Regions from separate parts of the Rossellomorea sp. LjRoot5 genome, predicted to be linked through region 2. Evidence: a T-box and tRNA genes for the amino acid it is inferred to sense, from the RefSeq annotation. Region 2 holds a T-box; the other holds one or more tRNA genes.
What was found. A T-box is a leader RNA that pairs with one kind of tRNA and senses whether it is charged. The one in region 2 lies ahead of proS (proline--tRNA ligase), so its partner is inferred to be a tRNA-Pro.

Region 1: it has a tRNA-Pro gene. The T-box ahead of proS (proline--tRNA ligase) is inferred to sense a tRNA for this amino acid. The anticodon was not compared.

Annotation. Positions count from the first base shown of each region.
Region 1 covers NZ_CAXUQN020000001.1:952,040-961,294, reverse strand. The annotation lists gene ACSQ2E_RS04880 (glucose-1-phosphate adenylyltransferase) at 1-1,026, opposite strand, end outside; gene glgB (1,4-alpha-glucan branching enzyme) at 1,043-2,905, opposite strand; tRNA gene ACSQ2E_RS04870 (tRNA-Glu) at 3,361-3,432, opposite strand; tRNA gene ACSQ2E_RS04865 (tRNA-Ser) at 3,437-3,527, opposite strand; tRNA gene ACSQ2E_RS04860 (tRNA-Asn) at 3,533-3,607, opposite strand; tRNA gene ACSQ2E_RS04855 (tRNA-Ile) at 3,617-3,693, opposite strand; tRNA gene ACSQ2E_RS04850 (tRNA-Gly) at 3,704-3,777, opposite strand; tRNA gene ACSQ2E_RS04845 (tRNA-His) at 3,786-3,861, opposite strand; tRNA gene ACSQ2E_RS04840 (tRNA-Phe) at 3,885-3,960, opposite strand; tRNA gene ACSQ2E_RS04835 (tRNA-Asp) at 4,274-4,350, opposite strand; tRNA gene ACSQ2E_RS04830 (tRNA-Met) at 4,471-4,544, opposite strand; tRNA gene ACSQ2E_RS04825 (tRNA-Ser) at 4,712-4,804, opposite strand; tRNA gene ACSQ2E_RS04820 (tRNA-Ile) at 4,823-4,899, opposite strand; tRNA gene ACSQ2E_RS04815 (tRNA-Met) at 4,904-4,980, opposite strand; tRNA gene ACSQ2E_RS04810 (tRNA-Ala) at 5,087-5,162, opposite strand; tRNA gene ACSQ2E_RS04805 (tRNA-Pro) at 5,170-5,246, opposite strand; tRNA gene ACSQ2E_RS04800 (tRNA-Arg) at 5,252-5,328, opposite strand; tRNA gene ACSQ2E_RS04795 (tRNA-Leu) at 5,386-5,474, opposite strand; tRNA gene ACSQ2E_RS04790 (tRNA-Gly) at 5,482-5,556, opposite strand; tRNA gene ACSQ2E_RS04785 (tRNA-Leu) at 5,565-5,649, opposite strand; tRNA gene ACSQ2E_RS04780 (tRNA-Lys) at 5,715-5,790, opposite strand; tRNA gene ACSQ2E_RS04775 (tRNA-Thr) at 5,810-5,885, opposite strand; tRNA gene ACSQ2E_RS04770 (tRNA-Val) at 5,911-5,986, opposite strand; rRNA gene rrf (5S ribosomal RNA) at 5,997-6,113, opposite strand; rRNA gene ACSQ2E_RS04760 (23S ribosomal RNA) at 6,411-9,255, opposite strand, start outside.
Region 2 covers NZ_CAXUQN020000001.1:3,873,656-3,882,910, forward strand. The annotation lists gene ACSQ2E_RS19885 (carbohydrate binding domain-containing protein) at 1-1,191, opposite strand, end outside; gene ACSQ2E_RS19890 (LacI family DNA-binding transcriptional regulator) at 1,611-2,636, opposite strand; gene ACSQ2E_RS19895 (hypothetical protein) at 2,776-4,461, shown strand; gene ACSQ2E_RS19900 (GNAT family N-acetyltransferase) at 4,502-5,059, opposite strand; gene ACSQ2E_RS19905 (hypothetical protein) at 5,172-5,345, opposite strand; gene proS (proline--tRNA ligase) at 5,453-6,883, opposite strand; T-box leader at 6,963-7,168, opposite strand; gene ACSQ2E_RS19915 (hypothetical protein) at 7,215-8,240, opposite strand; gene ACSQ2E_RS19920 (MFS transporter) at 8,268-9,255, opposite strand, start outside.

The sequences.
Region 1 (9,255 bases), 2.9 Mb from region 2:
GATATAGGTATTTTCTTCAACGACTGCGTCCGGCATAATGACTGAACGACTGACATGCGCTCCCTTTTTTACCGTTGTTCCCTGGAAGAGGACGGACTTTTGAATTGTTCCTTCAATCGTACATCCTTCATTTACAAGAGATCCCTCCACATGGGCTTCTTCTGAAATATATTGAGGAGGCTCATTCGGATTAACCGAATACACTCTCCAATCATGATCGAACAGGTTCAGTTCATTCTGTTCATCTATCAGGTCCATATTCGCTTCCCAAAGGCTCTTGACCGTACCGACATCCTTCCAATAGCCTTCAAATGGATAAGCCATCAGTTTCTTCTTCTCATCAAGGAGGAGAGGAATGACATCCTTCCCAAAGTCATGGCTCGAATCTGGATTCCGTTCATCCATCTCCAGAAAATCCTTCAACACTGAATAGTTGAAGATGTAAATACCCATCGACGCAAGATTGCTTTTCGGGAAAGGCGGTTTTTCTTCAAACTCCGTGACACGCATATCCTCATTCGTGTTCATTAGTCCGAAACGGCTCGCTTCATCCCATCCCACTTCAATGACTGAAATCGAGACATCTGCTTTTTTCTCGATGTGATAATCAAGCATTTTACTATAATCCATTTTGTATATGTGATCCCCCGATAGAATCAATACGAACTCGGGATCATATTGTTCTAGGTAATTCATATTCTGATAAATGGCGCTTGCCGTCCCCGTATACCAGCGCATCTCAGATGATTCAGCATAAGGGGGCAGCACGGTCACGCCACCGTTTCTGCGGTCAAGATCCCACGCACTCCCGATCCCGATATAAGAATTCAATACCAGAGGCTGGTACTGGGTAAGAACGCCGACAGTGTCGATGCCTGAGTTCGTACAATTGCTCAGGGTAAAATCAATGATACGGTACTTTCCTCCAAATGGTACGGCCGGTTTCGCCAGACTCTTCGTCAATGAACTTAACCTGCTCCCTTTTCCACCTGCTAACAACATGGCCACACATCTACCTTTTGTCATTAAATCTTCTCCCCTTTCACTCGGTTGGTCTTAAATAAACGGCTGCGTATGGTGGAATCGTCATTTCCACATACCCATCTCTTCCATGATACGGTTCATTGTGCACGGTAAGCGGGTTGGGATTCACCTGATGGGAACCTCCAAACCTTTCATCATCACTATTCCAAATCTCTTCATAAGAAGAAACCTTATCCACTCCCACCTTATACTGGTGATACACATGTGGACTGAAATTGCAGATTACCACAAGATGATTTCCCTTCTCTATCCCATTACGGATGAAAGAGAAAATCTGCTGCTCTGCATTATTGACATCAACCCACTCGAATCCATCTGAACGATGATCCATCTGAAATAATGGCTCAGCACCTTTATATAAATGCATTAGCTCTTTAAAATATGAATTGAATTTGTGATGAAATTCGTAATCCAGTAAATGCCAATCCAATTCCTCAAGGTCCTTCCATTCTGAAAACGGCGCCAGTTCACTTCCCATGAACAGAAGTTTCTTTCCTGGATGAGCCATCATGAAGCCGAGGAGCAACCGGTATTGAGCGAATTTCTGCCAGTAATCCCCCGGCATTTTATTTAATAACGACTTCTTCCCATGCACCACTTCATCATGGGAGAAGGGAAGAACATAATTCTCTGAAAACGCATATAACAACGAAAACGTAATGAGAGAATGCACATTCTTTCGTTCAGATGGATCGGTTTCCATATATTTAAGGACGTCATTCATCCATCCCATATTCCACTTATAATTAAATCCAAGTCCTCCATAATGAACAGGAGACGTCACCTGTGGCCAGTCCGTAGAATCCTCTGCAATCATCAGAATCGAAGAATCACACTCAAAAACGGCCTTGTTCAAGTTTTTCAAAAACTGTATGGCACCTTCATTCGGCGTAAGCTCACCTTGATTCGCCCAATAGATGATGTTCGCCACCGCATCGATCCTGAAGCCATCGATATGATACTGATCCATCCAGAAACGGGCATTGGAAATCAGGAAGCTTCTCACTTCCCCTTTGCCTAAATCAAAGTTCGCCGTACCCCACGTATAATTCTCCCGGTCCCTTTCCTCACTGTACTCATAGGCAAACGAACCATCAAACTCATATAACCCATGCGCATCCTTACAAAAATGACCTGGGACCCAATCCAGGATCACGCCAATATTATGTAAATGACATTCGTTCACAAATGCCATCAAATCATGTGGTGAGCCGTAGCGACTGGTAGGGGAATAATAACCCGTACCCTGATAACCCCAGGAACGGTCAAATGGATGCTCCGTGACTGGCAGCAGCTCAATATGGGTGAATCCCTGCTCTTTCACATGGGGAATCAATTGCTGCGCGTATTCCCTATAAGATAGAAACGTTCCTGCTTCCTTCTTCCACGTACCTAAATGAACCTCATAAATCGTCATAGGCTTGTCGTATATCGTAGTGGTTGAACGGTCCTCGAGCCACTTCTCATCTTCCCATGCAAAGCCCTCCAGCTCATACACGATGCTTGCCGTATGAGGGCGCTTTTCAGAGGCAAACCCGTACGGATCCGCCTTTAGCTTCTTTGTCCCCAGGGGAGTCGTAATCTCATACTTATACGTTTCTCCCGTCAGATCTTTATCGACTCGAATCGTCCACAGACCTTCACTGTTCCGCTTTTTTAAATCGTATCCATTCCCATTCCATTGATTAAAGGAACCCACCAATGAAACATGCCTTGCTTTCGGTGCCCAAACGCAAAATTCTGTATAGGTCCCAGTGGAATCCCTTCTCACATGTGCACCCATAAACTGATAGGCCTGCTGCAAATTTCCCTCATGAAACAAAAACACATCGTAATCTGTTATGGTCATTGCGTTCATCATCTCACCTACATTTTTTCAATCTACTTAACTACTTTCTAACAACATCACCAAAATCCTCTTTATAATCGTCGTTCAATTACGACAATTTACTACATGCTTACATTGAAAAAGTTCAAATTTGGAATTTTATTCTAAATGGCAAGGTTTACATTGTAAAAACATAGGGGAAATACGTTGAAATCTTAGCGGAATTTGTCGAAAGTTTTTTTGTGAAAAAATTTAATATTTGTAGGAAATATAGAGGGATTCCGGTATTTTGTATAGGATTTTGGTTGCTTGGAAGTTGAAATAGCGGTGTCGAATGAAGGGAGGGAAAAGTCGATAATATATCCATCGACGCAGAAACCTAGAACCACATTTTACATATTAAACATAATTACAACAGCTCCATTTCAAGGCAAAGTGCTGCTTTGAACAACAAAAAAAGACTATCAACAATGATAGTCTCTTCATAATGACCCATACGGGATTCGAACCCGTGTTACCGCCGTGAAAGGGCGGTGTCTTAACCGCTTGACCAATGGGCCTTAATGGCGGAGAAGGAGGGATTTGAACCCTCGCGCCAGTTGCCCGACCTACACCCTTAGCAGGGGCGCCTCTTCAGCCACTTGAGTACTTCTCCAAATATGGCTCCGCAGGCAAGATTCGAACTTGCGACCGATCGGTTAACAGCCGATAGCTCTACCACTGAGCTACTGCGGAATAATATAATGGTGGGCCTAAGTGGACTCGAACCACCGACCTCACGCTTATCAGGCGTGCGCTCTAACCAGCTGAGCTATAGGCCCAAAAATGAATTGGAGCGGGTGAAGGGAATCGAACCCTCATCATCAGCTTGGAAGGCTGAGGTTTTACCACTAAACTACACCCGCACTAAATATGGGGCGACTGATGGGAATCGAACCCACGAATGCCTGAACCACAATCAGGTGCGTTAACCACTTCGCCACAATCGCCATAATGTGTCTAAATAGAAAAATGGTGGCTCAGGACGGAATCGAACCGCCGACACATGGATTTTCAGTCCATTGCTCTACCAACTGAGCTACTGAGCCATATTTAGTATGCATCCTACAATTAGAATGTTGTAGTCCATCGTCCAGCTCTCAGGATGCTGAATCAAGGAGCTGCTCGAGCTGTACGCTGAAGTTTACTCGGGTGAAGCTTATTCATCGTGCTCTACCAACTGAGCTACTGAGCCAAATAGTTTTCGGCTTCCCCTAAGCTTCGAATCTCTTCGTCAGCTCTCTCAGTCACATCCTCACGTATGTTAAATACGCTCCGGTGTTCCTTCGATCGCTTCCTCGACCTTCTCACTTATCGAAACCCTTTTCCATTTGAAGAAACAGAACTATATCAAAAAATAAATGGCGGTCCGGACGGGACTCGAACCCGCGACCTCCTGCGTGACAGGCAGGCATTCTAACCAACTGAACTACCGGACCAAAGTTTTTTTGCGCTAGCAAAAATAACTTTCATTACCTTCGCGCTAGCGAAAATAACTATCCATACGTGACTCATCGCGAATTATCAATTTCCTAATTCATAAATAAATCAAAATGGTATTGCGGGGACAGGATTTGAACCTGCGACCTTCGGGTTATGAGCCCGACGAGCTACCGAACTGCTCCACCCCGCGACGATAAAATATTATTAAGTTTCTACTATCCCATAAAGCATCACGCAGATCCGCTCCGACTTCAGTAAGCTTATTCAAGCTGTTGCTCAGTCGTTGCGCTGATGTGAAGGCTCCGAAGATTATTCGGTCGTGCTCCACCCCGCGACGATAAAATATAAAAGATAATATGGAGGAGGAAGGGGGATTCGAACCCCCGCGGGCTGTTACACCCCTGTCGGTTTTCAAGACCGATCCCTTCAGCCGGACTTGGGTATTCCTCCGTAATGAAAAATGGTACTTGGTGGACCTTGTAGGACTCGAACCTACGACCGGACGGTTATGAGCCGTCTGCTCTAACCAACTGAGCTAAAGGTCCCTATTGGTAGCGGCGGAGGGGATCGAACCCCCGACCTCACGGGTATGAACCGTACGCTCTAGCCAGCTGAGCTACACCGCCAAGAAACATATAACATAGTATTAAGTTTCACTTTCGTAAAACATAAAGGGAATTTATTTTGCTTCGCAAAAATCAATGAAGATTATTTTGCTGGAGCAAAAAATCTTGGTGGAGCCTAGCGGGATCGAACCGCTGACCTCCTGCGTGCAAAGCAGGCGCTCTCCCAGCTGAGCTAAGGCCCCAAAGAAGTGGTCGGGAAGACAGGATTCGAACCTGCGACCCCTTGGTCCCAAACCAAGTGCTCTACCAAGCTGAGCTACTTCCCGATATATGGCGCGCCCGAGAGGAGTCGAACCCCTAACCTTTTGATCCGTAGTCAAACGCTCTATCCAATTGAGCTACGGGCGCTAAATGAATTCTTTAATAGTAACGTAAGGATAGATATTTTGCTGTCGCAAAAAATTCTGGTGCCGAGGACCGGAATCGAACCGGTACGGTAGTCACCTACCGCAGGATTTTAAGTCCTGTGCGTCTGCCAGTTCCGCCACCCCGGCAAGTCTCTGGAGCGGAAGACGGGATTCGAACCCGCGACCCCCACCTTGGCAAGGTGGTGTTCTACCACTGAACTACTTCCGCAAAAGAAATGGTGCGGGTGAAGGGACTTGAACCCCCACGCCTTGCGGCGCCAGATCCTAAGTCTGGTGCGTCTGCCAATTCCGCCACACCCGCATATATTTTTGTTTTTCACATTGGAGAAAAACAATGGTAAGATATTTTGCCAGGGCAAAAATCTTTGGTGAGCCATGAAGGATTCGAACCTTCGACCCTCTGATTAAAAGTCAGATGCTCTACCAACTGAGCTAATGGCTCATCTCATAAAAAAACCAAATGGTGCCGGCAAGAGGACTTGAACCCCCAACCTACTGATTACAAGTCAGTTGCTCTACCAGTTGAGCTACACCGGCACGGTAAGTTTCTAAGTGGTTAAAATGGTGGAGGATGACGGGATCGAACCGCCGACCCTCTGCTTGTAAGGCAGATGCTCTCCCAGCTGAGCTAATCCTCCTTGTTATATAGCCTGGCGACGTCCTACTCTCACAGGGGGAGATCCCCCAACTACCATCGGCGCTGAAGAGCTTAACTTCCGTGTTCGGCATGGGAACGGGTGTGACCTCTTCGCCATTGTCACCAGACTATGTCTTGTCTCTTTTTAAGGACAAGTATTATTATATCGTGTAGACATAATATTTCAAGGTTTTTTTATATTTTCGTATAAAAATTATTCCCTGAAAACTAGATAAAGAATTGATGTCAAGAAAGCCGAATATCGACCCATTGTTGTATCTACTATTACAAGTAGACAGTAATCCAGCTCCGGCGGCTAGAGACTCGAGGTCATTTCAGTTCAATCAGCTGAGGGTAAAAAGCACCCTCTTCTGATTGCCCAGAAATGCTTGTCGTCTCTGTTCAAGCCGCCTCCGCTTTATAATGTGGTTAAGTCCTCGATCGATTAGTATCAGTCAACTCCACATGTCGCCATGCTTCCATCTCTGACCTATCTACCTAGTCATCTTCTAGGGATCTTACTCACTTACGTGATGGGAAATCTCATCTCGAGGGGGGCTTCATGCTTAGATGCTTTCAGCACTTATCCCTTCCGCACATAGCTACCCAGCGATGCCTTTGGCAAGACAACTGGTACACCAGCGGTGCGTCCATCCCGGTCCTCTCGTACTAAGGACAGCTCCTCTCAAATTTCCTGCGCCCACGACGGATAGGGACCGAACTGTCTCACGACGTTCTGAACCCAGCTCGCGTACCGCTTTAATGGGCGAACAGCCCAACCCTTGGGACCGACTACAGCCCCAGGATGCGATGAGCCGACATCGAGGTGCCAAACCTCCCCGTCGATGTGGACTCTTGGGGGAGATAAGCCTGTTATCCCCGGGGTAGCTTTTATCCGTTGAGCGATGGCCCTTCCATGCGGAACCACCGGATCACTAAGCCCGACTTTCGTCCCTGCTCGACTTGTAGGTCTCGCAGTCAAGCTCCCTTGTGCCTTTACACTCTGCGAATGATTTCCAACCATTCTGAGGGAACCTTTGGGCGCCTCCGTTACTCTTTAGGAGGCGACCGCCCCAGTCAAACTGCCCACCTGACACTGTCTCCCACCCCGATAAGGGGCGCGGGTTAGAATTTCAATACAGCCAGGGTAGTATCCCACCGATGCCTCCACCGAAGCTAGCGCTCCGGTTTCCAAGGCTCCTACCTATCCTGTACAAGCTGTACCAAAATTCAATATCAGGCTACAGTAAAGCTCCACGGGGTCTTTCCGTCCTGTCGCGGGTAACCTGCATCTTCACAGGTACTATAATTTCACCGAGTCTCTCGTTGAGACAGTGCCCAGATCGTTACGCCTTTCGTGCGGGTCGGAACTTACCCGACAAGGAATTTCGCTACCTTAGGACCGTTATAGTTACGGCCGCCGTTTACTGGGGCTTCGATTCGCACCTTCGCTTACGCTAAGCACTCCTCTTAACCTTCCAGCACCGGGCAGGCGTCAGCCCCTATACTTCGCCTTACGGCTTCGCAGAGACCTGTGTTTTTGCTAAACAGTCGCCTGGGCCTATTCACTGCGGCTCTCTCGGGCTTGCACCCTACCAGAGCACCCCTTCTCCCGAAGTTACGGGGTCATTTTGCCGAGTTCCTTAACGAGAGTTCTCTCGCTCACCTTAGGATTCTCTCCTCGCCTACCTGTGTCGGTTTGCGGTACGGGCACCTTTTTCCTCGCTAGAGGCTTTTCTTGGCAGTGTGGAATCAGGAACTTCGCTACTATAATTCGCTCGCTGTCACAGCTCAGCCTTCTAAGATGATGGGATTTGCCTCATCATCAGCCTAACTGCTTAGACGCACATATCCAGCAGTGCGCTTACCCTATCCTCCTGCGTCCCCCCATTGCTCAAACGGAAAAGAGGTGGTACAGGAATATCAACCTGTTGTCCATCGTCTACGCCTATCGGCCTCGACTTAGGTCCCGACTAACCCTGAGCGGACGAGCCTTCCTCAGGAAACCTTAGGCATTCGGTGGATGGGATTCTCACCCATCTTTCGCTACTCATACCGGCATTCTCACTTCTAAGCACTCCACCAGTCCTTACGGTCTAGCTTCGCAGTCCTTAGAACGCTCTCCTACCACTGACACCTAGAGGTGTCAATCCACAGCTTCGGTGATACGTTTAGCCCCGGTACATTTTCGGCGCAGAGTCACTCGACCAGTGAGCTATTACGCACTCTTTAAATGGTGGCTGCTTCTAAGCCAACATCCTGGTTGTCTAAGCAACTCCACATCCTTTTCCACTTAACGTATACTTTGGGACCTTAGCTGGTGGTCTGGGCTGTTTCCCTTTCGACTACGGATCTTATCACTCGCAGTCTGACTCCCATGGATAAGTCTTTGGCATTCGGAGTTTGTCTGAATTCGGTAACCCGATGAGGGCCCCTAGTCCAAACAGTGCTCTACCTCCAAGACTCTTACACATGAGGCTAGCCCTAAAGCTATTTCGGAGAGAACCAGCTATCTCCAAGTTCGATTGGAATTTCTCCGCTACCCACACCTCATCCCCGCACTTTTCAACGTGCGTGGGTTCGGACCTCCATTCAGTGTTACCTGAACTTCATCCTGGACATGGGTAGATCACCTGGTTTCGGGTCTACGACCACATACTAAATTCGCCCTATTCAGACTCGCTTTCGCTGCGGCTCCGTCTTATCAACTTAACCTTGCATGGGATCGTAACTCGCCGGTTCATTCTACAAAAGGCACGCCATCACCCGTTAACGGGCTCTGACTACTTGTAGGCACACGGTTTCAGGTTCTATTTCACTCCCCTTCCGGGGTGCTTTTCACCTTTCCCTCACGGTACTGGTTCACTATCGGTCACTAGGGAGTATTTAGCCTTGGGAGATGGTCCTCCCAGCTTCCGACGGGATTTCACGTGTCCCGCCGTACTCAGGATCCACTCAAGAGGGAATGAAGTTTCAACTACAGGGTTGTTACCTTCTTTGACGAGCCTTTCCAGACTTCTTCGTCTACTTCATTCCTTTGTAACTCCGTATAGAGTGTCCTACAACCCCAAGAGGCAAGCCTCTTGGTTTGGGCTATATCCCGTTTCGCTCGCCGCTACTCAGGGAATCGCAATTGCTTTCTCTTCCTCCAGGTACTTAGATGTTTCAGTTCCCTGGGTCTGCCTTCCATACTCTATGTATTCAAGTAAGGATATTGTTCCATTACGAACAATGGGTTCCCCCATTCGGAAATCTCTGGATCAAAGCTCA
Region 2 (9,255 bases):
AAACCTATAGTGATCACCTGTATATTTATTATTCGGCCACGATTCCCCGTAATGAAGCGTCCCGATCGCTTCACCCGGATTGCTGCCCTGTGCTTCTAAAATATCAATCTCACCTGAAGCAGCCCATCCGCCATACCGGTCATCTTCCGGAAGCATCCAGAACGCCGGCCAATATCCTTTTCCAACCGGGAGGGAGGCCTTCATTTCAAATTTTCCATATGTTTTGGAAAACAGGCCCTTCGTCTTCAAACGGGAAGACGTATAGCCGTATCCTTGATAGTTTTCTTTTTTAGCCGTAATCAGAAGCTTCCCGTCTTCAGTCCTTGCATTTTCAGGACGGTCCGTGTAGTATTGCTTTTCATTATTCCCCCATCCTGAAATGAAGGTACCATTCGCATCGGTATATCCGTTGCCGATATCGAACGTCCACTTGTCACGATCGATCTCATCCTCATTGAATTCATCATTCCACACGAGGGACCATGGCGTGACAATAGAAGAGGCGTCACTCGTTTCTTTTCCATTCCATGTGATGATACTATCCAAAGTGGCTTTTTCGATGGAACCTTGTCCAGCGATGGCCGATCCTTTCCCTGATTTCGATACGAGAAGCTCCTTCACCACACCGTCAGACGTAAGAGAGATATTTGAAAGCGCGTTCAATTCTACCCGATTGGCAATTCCGTCAAGCTCTACTTGTGCTTCTCCCTTTTTCCCTGTCGTCGAAATCGTATCGAATTCACCTTTCAATTCGGCTTTTTTCGTTTTTACATTTGATGCTGAGACCATAACATCTTGAAATCCTAAGGAAGTAATCTCGTTTTCTTCCAATAACACATTACCTCCCAGGATAGTCTGTTCAACGACCGAATCCCCGGAAACCGTGATCTTCGACAAATGACCGGGTCCTTCGACTGAAAGACTCTTCAACTCGGAATCTGTCAATTGTAGGGTATCGGGTGCTTCTCCCTTGATCAGCGTCTTTCCTTCTACCGTCACGTTGTCAAGGGTAATGTCCTTTCCGGCAGCCGGTGTGATCACGAGGTCGCCTTCTATCGTTCTATCTTTTAAGGTTGAATCTTTGAGGTGGAAAGGTTTGTCTTTTTGTGGTGAGGCTTTTCCTATATTCGCGGGTGGCAGAGTCATGATGAGACATGCAGCGGTAAACGAAGTGACTGCTTTTTTTAACATGTGAACTCCTCCTGTTTTCATTTATGTCTCACGTGGGACATTTGTATATAACTATAAAACCACTTGGTTCGTTTGACAACATTTTTCTACCATAATGATTTCCCTTTTACTAGAAAAAGCCCGTCCTTAAAGGAATGAAGAAGAACCAGCTTAAGGAGAATAAGCGGAATTTTTCCGGTTACATTCTGAGTGGAACTTATTTTGGGGATAAATAAGGGAAGGTTTTCCGCTTATGTGGTGGAAAACCTTCCCTTATTTGCATTGTTTGAGTCCATAAGCGGAATTTTTCCGTCTATTCCAGCCTTTATTTACCTTTTATTACTAATTAACCGGAATTTCTCCGTCTATTGATCAGCTTTAGTGCTTACCCTGATTTCCCAACCGATAAGTACGGCCCCTCTTGAACCCAGGTGCTAGAATCAGGCTTTTTTCTCTGAACAGGATTTCCTGATGACCAAAGAAGCTTGAAAAGGACTCATCGTTTCATATGGCTCCCCTTCAACCCTTTGTATCAGCTGCTCTACTAACGCAACCGCCATCTCCACTCTTGGAACGTTCATGGTGGAGAGTGCAGGTGATGTGTATTCTGTCAGCAAAATATTATCAAAACCGATGAGAGAAACGTCCCCGGGGACATCCCGTCCCGCTTCCTTCAGTGCCTTGAGGGCCCCGAAAGCGATATGATCATTGGAACAGACGATAGCGGAAGGAAGGTTCCCCTCCCGGATCCAATGATGGACGGCCTCCCTTCCCGATTCTTCTACGAACCTGCCCGTATAGATGTACTCGGGCTTCACACTGATTCCTGCTGCTTTCAATGCCTTTTGGTAGCCATTGAAACGCTCCACCGCTGCAGGATTATCTTCATCACCCGTAATGATCCCGATCTCTTCATGCCCAAGCTGAAGAAGGTGACGGGTCGCCTCCATGGCACTCGCTTCATTTTCCAATACAGGCATGGGAATGGAAGGAGTACGATGGGTCAGATTGTTCTGATCGAAGACACCGACCAAAAAGTTGACGGAAAGGATTTCATCAACTATCGACTGGACGTTGCTCCAGCTTATGATAATGCCCGCATCGATGCTTTTTTCCCGGTAAAGCTTCAACACGGGAGACGGATCATCCACCTCCGTCATCGTCACGAGCACCTTATATCCCCGAAGAGAGCAGGCATTGATCACCGCCCCGATTATCACGCTGTAAAAAAGATCATCGGAATAGATCCGATCCTTCCCTGGATCCTGAATGATGAATAGCCCGACCGTATGGGTTTTTTTCTTCACCAGTCTCCGTGCTGAAACATTCGGCTGATACTGATGCTCCTCCATGATCTTCAATATCCGCTCGCGGGTCTCGGTCCGTACCTGGGGCGAATCATTCAACACGCGCTGAACCGTTTTCCGCGACACCCCAGCCAGCCTTGCTATATCAAATATATCCATATTTTCCTCCTGAATGGTTGCTTCTTCCTATTATAACGGATGATGAGTGGGTTATGCGGTAAAAAACAAATGAAACCTCCCTGCCCCCTCATCCGTATATACACTATAAACAGAATCACAACCTTGAAAGGGGAACACTATGGGAAACATCTTACTATTTTCATTGATTGTCGGATTGGTCATGGCCTTATTGCTCGTACCGATGGCCGTCATGAAAAAACAAAATAAAAAAGAGGGATACCCATCCTTCCCGGCACTATTTGGAGCCACATTACTCATCACGACCGTTGTGGTATTCCTGTTCTATTATCTCTCGAATCTCGATCAGAACTTCACGAGCATATGGATCCTCCTGATCATTGCATCAGGATTCGGGGCAGCCTTTGCCACGGGGAAAGAACGGATGGTAAAAGGGCTTCTGTTCCTGGCGAGCATCTTCGTCGGTGCTTACTTCCTGACTGCGTTCGTCTTCAATGCTGATGAGAAATTCGAATCGGCGAAAATGGATGTCAAAACAGAGATCCAGGCTTTTGATGAAAAGGAGACGCCTGCAAGCGTACCTCCTCAATTCGCCCGTAATAAAATGAAGAAAGCGTTCGGTCAGGTTCCTAATACAAGTTATTATGAACTCGGCAACCTGCAGATCCAGAAAGTGGACGGTGAGTATGTCTACATCGCCCCTGTTGAATTCTCCGGTTTCTTCAAATGGTTCAAAGGGGACGAAACTCCCGGGTACTTCAAGCTGAGTGCAACGGATTCAAACGCCAATCCTAAATTCATCAAAGAAGAAATGGTGTACACACCTTCTTCTTACTTTAATAAAAAAGTGGAGCGACATATCCGTTTGAATTATCCGAAGGAAATTTTCAACGGGGATGTGCAGCTTGAAATCGATGATGATGGAAAACCTTTCTATATCCAGACGTACGGAAACTTCATCTCTGCCCGTAACGGTTTCGATGTGGAAGGAATCGTCCTGGTCGACCCGCAAACAGGGAAGACGAAGTCCTATGCCATCAAAGACGTACCGGCATTCATCGACGGCGCGGTTTCTCCTGAAACGGTCAGCCTTCAGAACAGTTATTTCGGTAACTATGTGAAAGGTTTCTGGAACAGCCGCTTCGGTAAATCGGATGTGAAACTTCCATCAGATGAAGGAACCGAGGCGAATGTGAGCCCTATTTTCGACGAAAATGGTGACATGTACTACTTCACCGATTTCACGTCACCTAAAGAAGGCGTCGATTCCATGCTCGGATACTCCCTGACGAACTCAAGAACGGGAGAAGCAACGTTCTACACAGGAAACCTTGAAGAATCGTACATGGATTCACAAGGAGCCCTGCAAATCATCCAAAAGAAATTCATCGAAAAGAAATGGGACGGCGAAATGCCTGTGCTCTATAACTTCTACGGTGAAGCAAGCTGGCTGACACCGGTGCTTGATGCGAATGGTTTCTTACAGAACTACTTCATCGTATCAGCCGCCAACCCGGAAATCTCAGCTTATGCGAACACGCCGAACCAGGCATTGAAAGCTTATAAAACGGCTCTGCAACGCGGAGGCGGAAGCGTCGACGGCAGCTCGAAAGCCGAGGAGAAGCAAGCAAACGGTACGGTTGTCCGGGTGTACAAAGAAAAATCCGGTGATTACACCGTGGTATCCTTCCTTCTGAACAACGGGAAGAACTACATCGTTTCTTCTGAAAACAGCTTGCTCGCGATCTATCTGAAGGAAAATGACAAGGTAAACGTCACATATATGGATACCGGAGAAGCCTTCCTCCCTGTAAAAGACATGACGATCGAAGGATTACAACAATAAAGAAAAAGGCCGGAATCATCAACTGATTCCGGCCTTTTCTCTATTCTCCCGCATTCACATAATACACGAGGTTATCCGTCCACTCCTCAAACTCATAAATGAACCCTTTACGTGTGCACTCATACTCCATGCCCACGGCTTCCGCAAGACGGATCGAAGGCGTATTGTCCAGATTGATATGGGCTTCGATCCGGTGGAAATTCAATTTCACGAATGCCAGCTGAAGGGCTGCCTTCATCGCTTCCTTCCCAAATCCTCGGTTCCAATAGCGATTATGTATCGTGTAGCCCGCCCTGCCCCAGTTAAAGTTGTACCGCATGAGCGTCGAGAAATCGATCGTTCCGATGTTCGCTTCATTCTCTTTCAGAAAGATCCCGAGGATATATACCTGATCTCCCTCGATCATTTCGTCATGTTTCTCAAGCATTTCCCTGAACCAGAACTCCGTGCACTCACTCATATCCTGATAGCCGACATCATACTTATGCTGTGACGGGAGCCTGTTCAGATGTTCGCTCAACCAGTTTTCATAATCACTGTTCACAAAAGGTCTGATGACCAACCGTGGTGTTTCGATGGTTAAGTCCTTATGCTTCATCTCTGCGCCTCCCTCTTATGTAATAAGTTAATAGTACCAACCACCTAAGTAGATTGGTAGTTCTTTTTCATAAAAAAGGAAGGCGCCTCTCTACGGAGAAACGCCTTCATCGTTATTTCTCATTATTCCACTCTTCCTCTAATTCCTTCTCGATTTCCTCATCGGATAAATACTCCTCATCAAGCTGCTGTACATGCTCGGTGATCCGGTTGAGCTTGGAATGCACGATCCATAGGCTGATTACCACGAATACCATAAAGAAAATAACGATGAGTCCCACATCCATATTAATCGACGCCTCCTTTACCTATATTTATTAAGTAAACATAGAAAAAAGAAGACTTTAGTCAGAAAAAGCCAGAAAGGTCCGAAAGTCCCCTGCTTATGTGGAACTCAATACGCCTTCGCCCAATACACCAAGTGTTTCGCATCCTTTTCACAGCAAACGCATGTATCGGACACCTGCTCCTGTTCAAACGGCATGCATCGTGATGTGGCACTCGTTTCTTCCTTTATCTTATCTTCACAGTCTCGATCTCCGCACCACATCGCTTTGATGAAACCCCCCTTTTCATTCACCGTCGTTTTGAACTCATCAAACGTTTTGGCGATCGTTGTTTTTTCTTCACGGTGTTCTCTCGCTTTTTCCAATAGATTGCGTTGGATGTCTTCAAGCAGTGCTGCTACTTTCCCTTCCAGCTCTTCCAACGTGACCGTGTTTTTTTCACCGGTATCACGTCTCGCCAAAATAACCTGCCCGTTCTCGATGTCCCGTGGACCGACTTCCAAACGGAGTGGGATTCCCTTCATTTCGTACTCATTGAACTTCCAGCCAGGCTTTTTGTCACTGGCGTCAATCCCGACGCGGGCAACACCTGAAAGCTGTGTCTTCAAATTATAGGCAAAATCAAGGACGCCTTCTTTATGCTGGGCAATCGGCACAATCATCAGCTGTGTCGGAGCAATCCGTGGCGGTACGACAAGACCCCGGTCGTCCCCGTGCACCATGATCATGGCCCCGATGATGCGGGTCGTGAGTCCCCATGATGTTTGCTGTACATATTGAAGCTTGCCGTCACGGTCCGTGAACTGGATGCCGAATGATTTTGCAAATCCATCCCCGAGATGGTGGGAAGTCCCCGATTGCAAGGCTTTTCCGTCATGCATCAAACTCTCGATCGTGTACGTATACTTCGCACCGGCAAACTTCTCTTTCTCCGTTTTCTGTCCCTTTATGACAGGAATCGCCAGCATCTCTTCACAAAGCTCTGCGTACACTTCGAGCATCTGAACCGTTTCCTCATGGGCATCCTGATCGGTCTCGTGACATGTATGTCCCTCCTGCCACAGGAACTCAAGCGTTCTGAGGAATGGACGGGTCGTCTTTTCCCAGCGGACCACATTCGCCCACTGGTTGTAGAGCTTAGGCAGATCCCGGTAGGAATGGATGATATTTTTATAATGCTCACCGAATAGCACCTCGGACGTCGGACGGACACAGAGTCTTTCCGCTAACTCCTCATCACCCCCATGGGTCACCCATGCGACTTCCGGTGCGAATCCTTCGATATGATTCTTCTCTTTTTCCAGCAGGCTTTCCGGTATGAAAAGGGGCATATACACATTTTCATGCCCGGTTTCCTTGATTTTCCCGTCAAGGGCATCCTTGATATTTTCCCAAATTGCATATCCATAAGGTCTGATGATCATCGAGCCCCGGACGCTCGAGTAGTCGATCAGCTCCGCCTTCGTCACGACATCGGTATACCACTGGGCAAAATCTTCATCCATGCCCGTTACATCTTTTACAAACTCTTTAGCCATTTGAGAGCACCTCGTTTTTTTAGTTGGATTGGTTTTAACTGCGAATCCCCCGACAGAAACAAAAAAAGCCCTGCTTCTCATCAGGGACCATTTCTGGCGGTACCACCCTGATTCAAAGCAAAGCTTTACACTCATTCCATGATAACGGTTTCGGACCGCTGATATCTTCATTCGATACAGAACTTAGAGGCAGGTTCAAAGGTTCATCTATGGGAGCTTCTCACCAAATTGGCTCCCTCTCTTAAAAGACAAGATCCCTTTACTGATCCTCTTCAATGTTTCAGTTATTTTAGATGATTATATAGAGATTCTATGGGGGTGTCAATATCTGCTAGAGGGAATAAATTCGGTCCATTTCCCGTGCAAAGAAATCATTACCGTTCCTCGCATCAAAATCTTCCGCTATTTCCTCCGCCACTTCACTCATCACGTCCATGGCAAACCCCGGGCGATGCCCCGCTTCCAGGAGCTTCCTGTGGAGGACGATTGCACTCATATAAAAATAGAACATCCCATACGGGTCTTTCCCGCTGTCGGCATACTCGATGTGACGCTCCAGTACCTTGATGCCCCTGAGAGGTTCCGTTAAAGCAAGAAATCGGATATGCTCGGAGGCCTCAATGAGAAAGTGGGGTTTATCGTAAATGAAAAAGTATCCCTCGGATTGGTAACGTACGGCTTCCTCCACGCGGCCGTCCTCATAATAAGGAAGGAGCAGCTTGCTGTACGTAAGATGCGGAATTTCTCCGCAGCACACTTCTTTGGATAATAACAGCTTTTCGATGGGAGCCGCTTTTTCCTTTTCCCCTGTAAAATAGAAGTACTCAAGCTGTGTCTGATATTCACACGCTTCACAATCCGACAGGGAATCCCGTTCTGCGGCGAGCCATTTATGATAATAGGCGTGGGCGTCCTCCACTTCGCCAGTCTTCAAAGCCCGTTTATGCTGATGCTGATAATAAGGGCGCAGACTGTATCCGTAGCGGTCATAGGCTTCCTGAAAATCATTGAAAAAAGTCTCCAGGAGCTCCATTTCAATGCCCGGCATCTTCACCAGATGCTCCGCCGTCCATTTATAGATCCATAGGAAGCTTTCCACCCAATCCTCCAAGTTCTCTTCATTATCTAAAAAGAATCCGTTGCACCATTCGAAATGATCGAATAATTCCTCATACTCTCCAAGATAGTTGACGGTCCTCATGATTCCGAACCGACAGCAGAATTCCTTATAGAGATCCCCTTCTTTTTGGGCGATGAACAACAGATCCTCCAACCCATCCCACTTCTCAAAGCTCGCTTCTTCCCGACTCATCAATTCTTCCCATTTATCCCAATATTGATCCACCGTCATCTTCATCCGCGAACCCCCTTCATGAGTGCGTTTTTATTTATTATAACATTCTGAATTATAATTTAACTGTTTTTTCCAAGAATTCTTCCTCAGTGCTCCCCATAAAATCAGGGTGACCACGAGCATGACAATCGAACCTGCAACGACGGCACCCCGAACCGACACCCCTTCTGCCCCCACTCCGATCAGGACCGTCAGTAAGATGACGAGGACCCCTTCAAGCAATCCATACAGGCTCCCTACCCGCCCCATGATCTCAACGGGGATATGTTCTTGATAAAAAGTCTCGAACCCTGTTGTCGCAAAGGCCAGGGCAAAGGATAAAAGAGCGAATCCAATCGCAATCGTCAAGAACCCGTGTGAAAATGCATACACGATATATCCAATAGAGACGATGACAGAGCCGACACCCATGAGGTGCATATGATGAAGCTTATGAGAAAACGCCGCATTCAGGAGAGATCCCAGTACAAATCCTCCCCCTGCAATGCTCACCAGATATCCGTAGGTGCTATTGGAGAGATGCAGCACATCCTTAGAAAAAGCGGCTTCAAGGGAATCGATGGCGGCGGTCATCACAAGCATGCATGTGAACAATACGTATAGGATCATCACGTAAGCCGCTCTCTTGCTGAAACCCCACACCACCCGCCAATCATCCTTAATGATTTCCCACTCAAAGGTACTTGTTTCTTTCAATGAATCCCCCTCAAGTTTCGGTAAAAACAGGGTGATCACTCCTGATAACAAAAGGGCAAGAGCATTCATATATAGGGCAAAATCCGGTGTTCCCATCAGGAATAATATCCCTGCCACCCCGGGCCCGATCAGAAATGCCCCCGATCCGACCAGTCCCCGAAGAGCATTGAACCGCTGCCTGTTCCCCTTCGGAATCAAGGTCGTGATGTACGCCATCGACGCCGGATAAAAGACGGCACTCCCCATATTGATGAAAAGCACGACAACATACATCCACCAATCCGTCGCAAGGAAAGGCAACGCCCCTATCAATACCGCCCTG